DNA from 2 places in the Streptomyces sp. NPDC043876 genome. Region 1 is predicted to be linked to the other one. Evidence: predicted binding sites of a transcription regulator. Region 1 holds the regulator's gene; the other holds the start of a gene.

Region 1 (4,409 bases):
CGAAGGGCGGCGCTGCCTGATGTCGGAGGAGACCCCGGGTTTCGAGGAGGAGCCCGTAGTCCCCACCGGTGACGAGGCGGATGACGCCGCGGCCGAGCCGAAGGCCGCCGCCTCCTCCGAGAAGGAGGAGGCGGCCCCGGCCGGGGACGCCGGAGCTGCCGAGTCGCTCGGCAAGGAAACGGCCCTCCTGGCGCAGCTGGACCAGGCCCGCACCGCGCTCGGCGAGCGCACCGCGGACCTCCAGCGGCTCCAGGCCGAGTACCAGAACTACCGCCGCCGGGTCGAGCGGGACCGGATCGCGGTCAAGGAGATCGCGGTCGCGTCCCTCCTGACCGAACTGCTCCCGACGCTGGACGACATCGGCCGGGCGCGGGAGCACGGCGAACTGCTCGGCGGCTTCAAGTCGGTGGCCGAATCGCTGGAGACGGCCGCCGCCAAGATGGGCCTCCAGCAGTTCGGCAAGGAGGGCGAGCCCTTCGACCCGACGATCCACGAGGCCCTGATGCACTCGTACGCGCCGGACGTCACCGAGGACACCTGCGTGGCGATCCTGCAGCCGGGGTACCGGATCGGCGAGCGTACGATCCGCCCCGCGCGCGTCGCGGTGGCCGAGCCCCAGCCGGGCGCGGCCGCTCCCGCCAAGTCCGAGGACGCGGCCGAGCCGGGTACGGATACGGACGGGCCCGACAAGGGCTGATGTCAGCACCACACGAGAGGAGGGCCACCGGGGATGAGCACTAAGGACTTCGTCGAGAAGGACTACTACAAGGTCCTCGGTGTCCCGAAGGACGCGACCGAGGCCGAGGTCAAGAAGGCGTACCGGAAGCTCGCCCGCGAGTTCCACCCGGACGCCAACAAGGGTGATTCCTCGGCCGAGGAGCGCTTCAAGGAGATCTCCGAGGCGCACGACGTCCTCGGGGACGCCAAGAAGCGCAAGGAGTACGACGAGGCCCGCGCGCTGTTCGGGAACGGTGGCTTCCGCCCCGGTCCCGGCGGTGGCGGCGGCTTCTCCAACTTCGACCTGGGCGACCTCTTCGGAGGCGCCCAGGGCGGTGGAGCGGGCGCCGGCGGCTTCGGCGGCGGCCTGGGCGACGTCTTCGGCGGCCTGTTCAACCGCGGTGGCGCGGGCGCCGGTACGGGCGCCCGCACCCAGCCGCGCCGCGGCCAGGACGTCGAGTCCGAGGTCACCCTCTCCTTCACGGAGGCGGTGGACGGGGCCACGGTGCCGCTGCGGATGTCCTCGCAGGCACCCTGCAAGGCGTGCTCGGGCACCGGTGACAAGAACGGCACCCCCCGGGTGTGCCCGACCTGCGTCGGCACCGGGCAGGTCTCGCGCGGCAGCGGCGGCGGATTCTCGCTGACCGATCCGTGCGCGGACTGCAAGGGCCGCGGCCTGATCGCCGAGACCCCCTGCGACATCTGCAAGGGCAGCGGACGGGCCCGTTCCTCGCGCACCATGCAGGTCCGGATCCCGGCGGGCGTCTCCGACGGCCAGCGGATCCGGCTGCGCGGCAAGGGAGCTCCGGGAGAGCGCGGCGGTCCGGCCGGCGACCTGTACGTCGTCGTGCACGTCGGCAGCCACCCGGTGTTCGGGCGCAAGGACGACAACCTCACGGTCACCGTCCCGGTCGGCTTCGCCGAGGCGACGCTGGGCGCGGACATCAAGGTGCCGACCCTGAACGGCCCCGCGGTGACGCTGAAGCTGCCGCCGGGCACCCCCAACGGGCGTACGATGCGCGCCCGGGGCAAGGGTGCGGTCCGCAAGGACGGCACCCGCGGCGACCTGCTGGTGACGGTCGAAGTGGCCGTCCCGACGGAGCTGTCGGACAAGGCCCGCGAGGCGCTGGAGTCGTTCCGCGACGCCACGGCCGCGGAGGACCCGCGCTCCACCCTGTTCGAGTCCGCGAAGGGAGCATGACATGGACGGCCGCCGACGCAATCCCTATCAGCTGACCGACGAGACCCCGGTCTACGTCATCTCGGTGGCCGCCCAGCTCTCGGGCCTGCATCCGCAGACCCTGCGCCAGTACGACCGCCTCGGCCTGGTCTCCCCGGACCGGACGGCCGGGCGCGGCCGCCGCTATTCGGCCCGGGACATCGAGCTGCTCCGCACGGTGCAGGCGCTGTCCCAGGACGAGGGCATCAACCTGGCGGGCATCAAGCGGATCATCGAGCTGGAGAACCAGGTGGCCGCGCTCCAGCAGCGCGTCGCCGAACTGTCCACGGCCGTGGACGGGGCGGCGGCCGTGCTGCGCCAGCGCGAGGCCCAGGTGCACGCCTCGTACCGGCGCGACCTGGTCCCCTACCAGCCGCCGCAGCCGGGCAACGCCCTGGTGGTCTGGCGCCCCAAGCGGCCGCTGGACTGACCGGCGGCCGCCGGCGGCCCGCACGCGGTGAAGGCCCCGCCCCCACCGGGGGCGGGGCCTTCGTGCGCACACGGGGGCGGGGCGGCCGGCGCCGTCACACGAGGCGGCCGGTGCCCAGGCCCGGGTCCGGATCGTGCTCGGCGGTCAGGCCGCCGCCGCCCGGCAGGCTGCCCGGGCCGTCCAGGATCCCCGACTGGGCGATGAGGTAGCCGAGCTGCGCGCGGCTCCCGCTGCCGAGGACGGTGGCCAGCTTCGCGATGTGGGCGCGTGCCGTCCGTACGTTCATTCCCAGCCGCCGGGCGATGGCCTCGTCGACGTACCCCTCGACCAGGAGCTGCGCGATGGAGCGCTGGACGCCGGAAATCCCCTCGGGGGTGTGCCGGTACGTCACTTCCTGGCGCAGGGGCACAGCGCGCCGCCAGAGCTGCTCGAAGACCTTGATGAGGTACTCGACCAGGCCCGGGTGCCGCAGCTCCAGCGCCACCCGCCGGTCGTCGCTGGCGGGGATGAAGGCGACGGTGCGGTCGAAGATGATGAGGCGCTCTATCAGTTCTTCCAGCGTACGGATCTCCACCTTGCCCGCGGAGATCCGGTCGACGTAGGCCAGCGTGCCCTGGCTGTGCCGCGCGGTGTGCTGGTAGAGGGTCCGTATGCTGACCCCTCGGTCGATCAGCGGGGCGTCCCGCTCCAGTGCCTGGGTCAGGGCGAGCGAGGGCCGGGCGCCGCCCGGCTGGACCGTCAGCACCTCGGTGTGGCACTCGGCGGTCGCCAGGTTCAGGGCGGCGTTGATCCGCTCGAAGCCCTCCAGCACCGTGATGGCGTGGGTGTTGGCGGGGCTCTGGGCACTGATGGCGAGGAACGGCTCGAAAGCGTCGGTGAGATCTACAGCGCTGCGTCGGCGGTCCTGGATCTCACGTTCAATCGGATGCAGCCGTTGGGCCAATGCGACGGACGGAGGAACCGGACGCAGCTGGTTCGCGTCGTCCGGATCGGGCTGCAGAAGAGCGAATTCAAGCAGGCAGGGGGCATTTTCAACTTCTCCCCTTGCGATACGGCCCGTACTGAGCGCCGCCGCGTAGAGCCGCGCTCCCTCGTCACACAGAGACGTGACGGGGTGGGGATGTGTCTCGTTTGTGCCACTTCTGGGCAAATCTCCACCCCCCAGGGTCCTGAACATGCAAGAACATGATGCATCGTCCCTGTGGCAGTGACGTGCCTGAATGAGCCATCGTCGGACACGCGGGGGAGAGGATTCCATCAAGTGAGGACGAAGCCGACCATGTACAAAAGAATGCTTCGCTCGGCGCTTGCCGTTGTTTTCTCCGCCGTTGCGGTTTTTGGTGCAATCAGCGCCGTCGACACAGACGCGGGGAGCGCTAGGGCCAGCCATGACACCGGCTGGACCAGTGCGCCGGCAGGAACATCGTTCGACACCGGCTGGACCAACGGGCCGGTTCTGAAGAACGATCTGAAGGACGACACGGGCTGGACCGATTCTCCGCAGGGCACCGGGGGAGACACCGGGTGGACCTCCCACCCCGAGGCGGTGTCGTCATGACCCCCGACGACCGCGACTTCCGTCGCGAAATGGCATCGGCGTACCGATCCGGATGGCAGTTCATCGACCTCGTCACGGCCATCCCCCACACCGGCGATTCGTTGATGGTCACCTTGTTCGGCCAGCCGATCGTCGTCGTGCGCGAGGAGGACGAGGACGTCCGTGCCTACCGCTGCCTGCGCCGTCCCCGGGGCGCGCCGCAGCCCGTCCGCTGCGAGGTGCGGTACGGGATGGTCTTCGTCAACCTTGATCAGCGCGACCACCAGCTTTTCGAACCCGATGCCACCACCGCCACCCCCCGCAGTGCCTGAAGCGATTCCCCCGTCGTCACAGATCGCTCAGGCGCTTCCCCCACACAGCGGCGCCGTCGTGAACCTGAACACGATGGCGCCGCTGTGCTCCTCCCGTCCAGTGCTCGCACCGGGAACGTTCCGGAATTGGCCCGAATGAATCCGCGGCGCCGCACCCCTGCGCCGCACCACCCG
Region 2 (4,409 bases), on a different contig from region 1:
ATGGTGTGGAGGACCAGTATCGAGGAGCGGACCGCAGGGCGGCCCGGGGCCCCGCCGCAGCGGGGTCACGGGCCGTCGGGTGGCCGCGGTGCGTGCGGATCAGGCGGCCGCGACCACCGGTTCCACGACGGCCGAGAGGGCCAGCTCCAGCACCTGGCGCACGTCCGTCACCGGGTGCACCTCCAGCCGCTCCAGCACCTCGGCCGGTACGTCGTCCAGGTCCGCCTCGTTCCGCTTCGGGATGATCACCGTGGTGATCCCGGCCCGGTGCGCGGCCAGCAGCTTCTGCTTGACCCCGCCGATCGGCAGCACCCGCCCGGTCAGCGACACCTCGCCGGTCATGGCCACGTCCGTGCGCACCTGGCGGCCGGAGAGCAGCGAGGCCAGCGCAGTGGTCATGGTGATGCCCGCGCTCGGGCCGTCCTTGGGGACCGCGCCCGCCGGGAAGTGGATGTGCACGCCCCGGTCCTTGAGGTCGGCGACCGGGAGCTCCAGCTCCGCGCCGTGCGAGCGCAGGAAGCTGAGCGCGATCTGCGCCGACTCCTTCATGACGTCTCCGAGCTGGCCGGTCAGGGTGAGCCCGGCGGCCCCGGTCTCCGGGTCCGCCAGCGAGGCCTCCACGAAGAGGACGTCGCCGCCCGCGCCGGTCACGGCGAGGCCGGTGGCCACGCCGGGGACGGCGGTGCGCCGCTCGGCCGGGTCCTGGCCCGCCTCGGGCACGTGGTGCGGGCGCCCGATCAGGCCCCGCAGGTCCTCGGCGCCGATCCGCAGCGGCAGTTCCCGCTGCCCCAGCTCGTGCTGGGAGGCCACCTTGCGCAGCAGTCGCGCCAGCGACCGCTCCAGGGTGCGCACGCCCGCCTCGCGGGTGTACTCGCCCGCCAGCTTGCGCAGCGCGTCCTCGCCGAGGGAGACCTCCTCGGCCGCCAGGCCGGCCCGCTCCAGCTGGCGGGGCAGCAGGTGGTCCCGGGCGATGACGACCTTCTCGTCCTCGGTGTAGCCGTCGAGCCGGACGATCTCCATCCGGTCGGCGAGCGCCTCGGGGATCGACTCCAGCACGTTGGCGGTGGCGAGGAAGACCACGTCGCTGAGGTCGAGTTCGACCTCCAGGTAGTGGTCCCGGAAGGTGTGGTTCTGCGCCGGGTCCAGGACCTCCAGGAGCGCGGCGGCCGGGTCGCCCCGGTAGTCGGAGCCGACCTTGTCGATCTCGTCGAGGAGCACGACCGGGTTCATGGACCCGGCCTCCTTGATCGCGCGGACGATGCGGCCGGGCAGTGCGCCGACGTACGTCCGCCGGTGGCCGCGGACCTCGGCCTCGTCCCGTACGCCGCCCAGCGCGACCCGGACGAAGGTGCGGCCCATGGCGTGCGCCACGGACTCGCCGAGCGAGGTCTTGCCGACGCCGGGCGGCCCGACGAGGGCCAGCACGGCTCCGCCGCGGCGGCCGCCGATGACGCCGAGCCCGCGCTCGGAGCGGCGCTTGCGGACGGCCAGGTACTCGGTGATCCGGTCCTTCACGTCGCTCAGCCCGGCGTGTTCGGCGTCCAGGACCTCGCGGGCGCCGCGGATGTCGTACGCGTCCTCGGTCCGCTCGTTCCAGGGCAGTTCCAGCACGGTGTCCAGCCAGGTGCGGATCCAGGATCCCTCCGGCGACTGGTCGCTGGCGCGCTCCAGCTTCTCGACCTCCTTGAGCGCGGCCTCGCGGACCTTCTCGGGCAGGTCGGCGGCCTCGACGCGGGCGCGGTAGTCGTCGGACTCCTCGCCCTCCTTCTCGCCATTGAGTTCGCGCAGTTCCTTGCGCACGGCGTCCAGCTGGCGGCGCAGCAGGAACTCGCGCTGCTGCTTGTCGACGCCGTCCTGCACGTCCTTGGCGATGGACTCGGCCACGTCCTGCTCGGCGAGGTGGTCGCTGAGCATCTTCACGGCGAGCCGCAGGCGGGCGACGGGGTCGGTCGTCTCCAGCAGCTGGAGCTTCTGCTCCAGGGTCAGGAACGGCGAGTAGCCGGAGTTGTCGGCGAGGGCCGAGACGCCCTCGATCTGCTGCACCCGGTCCACGACCTGCCAGGCGCCGCGCTTCTTGAGCCAGCTGGTGGCGAGGGCCTTGTACTCCTTGACCAGCTCGGCGGCGACGCCGGGCAGCGGCTCGGGGACCTGCTCGTCCACGGTCTCGCCCTCGACCCAGAGCGCCGCCCCGGGCCCGGTGGTCCCGGCCCCGATCCGGACCCGCCCGCGGCCGCGGATCAGGGCCCCGGGATCACCGTCGGACAGCCGCCCGACCTGTTCGACCGTGCCCAGGACGCCGGTGGCGGCGTAGGTGCCGTCGACCCGCGGCACGAGCAGCACCCGCGGCTTCCCCGTCCCCGCGGCGGCCTGCGCGGCCTCCACCGCGGCCCGCACCTCCGCGTCGGACAGGTCCAGCGGGACGACCATCCCGGGCAGGACGACCTCGCCGTCTAGCGGCAGCACGGGCAGGGTGAGCGATTCGGACGACGAAGCCATGATTTTCCCTCCGGCAGCGAAGTTGAGCTATGCCGACTCAATGCTTGTGCGCCGCCCAATGTTCCCCAACCCCCGTTCGCCCGGGGCGAACGCGCCGGAGAGCGATGCCGACGGGTGCTGCCGAGGTGCCCGCGCCGGGGTCAGGACGCCGTGATTCGTACGTCCCCCGAGCTGGTCCGCACGGTCAGGCGCGCGGCGGCGGCCGGGTCCGTGGGGACCGCCACGTCGCGGTTGCCGGAGCTGGTGGTCAGGTCGACCCGGTAGGGGCCGCCGGGGACCCGCAGGGTGACGTCCCCCGAGCTCGCCTCGGCCGTCACGGAGGCGGGCGCCCGGGTGAAGTCGAGACGGGCGTCGCCCGAGCTGGAGTGGACCGCGGCGCTCGGGCCGCCCAGGGCCACGCCCGTGATCTCCCCCGAGGAGGTGGAGACGCGCAGCGCCCCGGAGATCCGCTCGGCCCGTACGGACCCGGAACTGGCGGCCAGCTCGGCCTCCGCCACGCCCGTCACCGTGATGGAGCCGCTGCTGCTGCCCAGCTTGACCCGGGCGACGGCGGGGACCTCCAGCCGGTAGTCGACGTAGCAGGACGTGCCGTCGCCGCAGTCGTCGGTGAAGGTCAGGGCGCCGCCGGAGATCCGCTGGCCGGGGCGCGGCAGGGTGTCGCCGCCGTAGTGGACGGTGCGGTGCACCGCGACGCCGGGGCCGGTGCCGGGGACCACCTCGATCGAGCCCCGGCGGGAGTTCCTGATCTCGACCGACGTGACGGCCTCGGTGACCGTGGCATCGGCGGTCGCGGTCCGCGTCGTCTTCTGGTCCCCGCCGCCGAGGAGGTCGGGGGTGCAGGCGGAGAGGAGCAGCGCGGCGGCGAGCGCGGCGAGGGCCGTGACCGGCGGGGCGGGGGCGCGGCGTGAAGTCATGCGCCGAGTCTCGCGGCGCGGCCGCGCCCGGTCGATGGCGCTGCTACCCCTGCCGGGGGTGGTGCCAGCCCTACCCCCGGCCCCCCTCGCGGTCAGTCGCCGGTGGCCACGGGGAGCTCGCCCGGCCTGCCCCACTCGCTCCACGAGCCGTCGTACACGGCCGGGTCCGGGTAGCCGGCCAGGACGGCCCCCAGCGCGAGCACGCAGGCGGTGACGCCCGAACCGCAGCTGACGTACAGCTGCCGGTCCCCGGCCAGTTCGCGCAGCACGGCGCGCAGTTCGGCCTCGGGGAGCATCGCGCCGCCGCGCTGGAGTTCGCCGAAGGGGAGGCTGAGCGCGCCGGGCATGTGGCCGCCGCGCAGGCCGGGGCGTGGTTCGGGGGCGGTGCCCGCGAAGCGTGCGCGGGTCCGCGCGTCGAGGACGACGGCGCGCGCCGGGTCGGCGAGGGCCCCGCCGACGGCGGCGCTGTCCACGATCAGCCCGGGGCGGGGGCGGGCGGTGAAGGTGCCGGGCGGGCCGTCGTAGCCGGCCGGCGCGCCCTCGACGGGCAGCCCGGCCGCCTCCCACGCGGGCAGTCCGCCGTCGAGCACGGCGGCCCGGTCGAAGCCCATGGCCCGCAGCATCCACCAGGCGCGGGCGCTGGAGTGGATGCCCGCCCCGTCATAGACGACGACGGTGCTGGTGTCGTCGATCCCGAGGGCGCGGACGGCCGCGGCGAAGGCCCCGGGCGAGGGCATGGTGTGCGGCGCGGGCGCGGTGTGGTCGGAGAACGCCCCGTCGAGGTCGAAGGCGCGGGCCCCCGGGATCCGCCGGGGCGCTCCCCGGTGCGGCCCCACGGAGGCGTCGGCCACGACGACCCCGTCCGCCCCGGAGCCGAGCCGCTCCGCGAGCCATTGCACCCCGACCAGCGGCCGGAGGTCTGTGTGCCGAACCGTCACTGCTGCCTCCCGGGCGCTTGGGCCCCCATCCTGCCGGACCCCCGGAGCCGGGGGCCGAGCG

Evidence for each region. The regulator HspR, encoded in region 1, represses chaperone genes until heat shock. The targets are predictions, from matches to a motif close to TTGAGNNNNNNNNNCTCAA.
Region 2: a site for HspR is predicted at 2,519-2,537, ahead of lon (endopeptidase La). Genes of this name have one in related genera too.

Annotation. Positions count from the first base shown of each region.
Region 1 is NZ_JBWKDV010000007.1:74,478-78,886, reverse strand. Features, by position in the region: gene dnaK (molecular chaperone DnaK) at 1-20, shown strand, start outside; gene grpE (nucleotide exchange factor GrpE) at 20-697, shown strand; gene dnaJ (molecular chaperone DnaJ) at 731-1,918, shown strand; gene AC0693_RS22135 (heat shock protein transcriptional repressor HspR) at 1,920-2,366, shown strand; gene AC0693_RS22130 (helix-turn-helix transcriptional regulator) at 2,461-3,543, opposite strand; gene AC0693_RS22125 (hypothetical protein) at 3,646-3,924, shown strand; gene AC0693_RS22120 ((2Fe-2S)-binding protein) at 3,921-4,235, shown strand.
Region 2 is NZ_JBWKDV010000009.1:9,095-13,503, reverse strand. Features, by position in the region: gene lon (endopeptidase La) at 100-2,496, opposite strand; gene AC0693_RS26110 (DUF4097 family beta strand repeat-containing protein) at 2,637-3,410, opposite strand; gene AC0693_RS26105 (sulfurtransferase) at 3,503-4,348, opposite strand.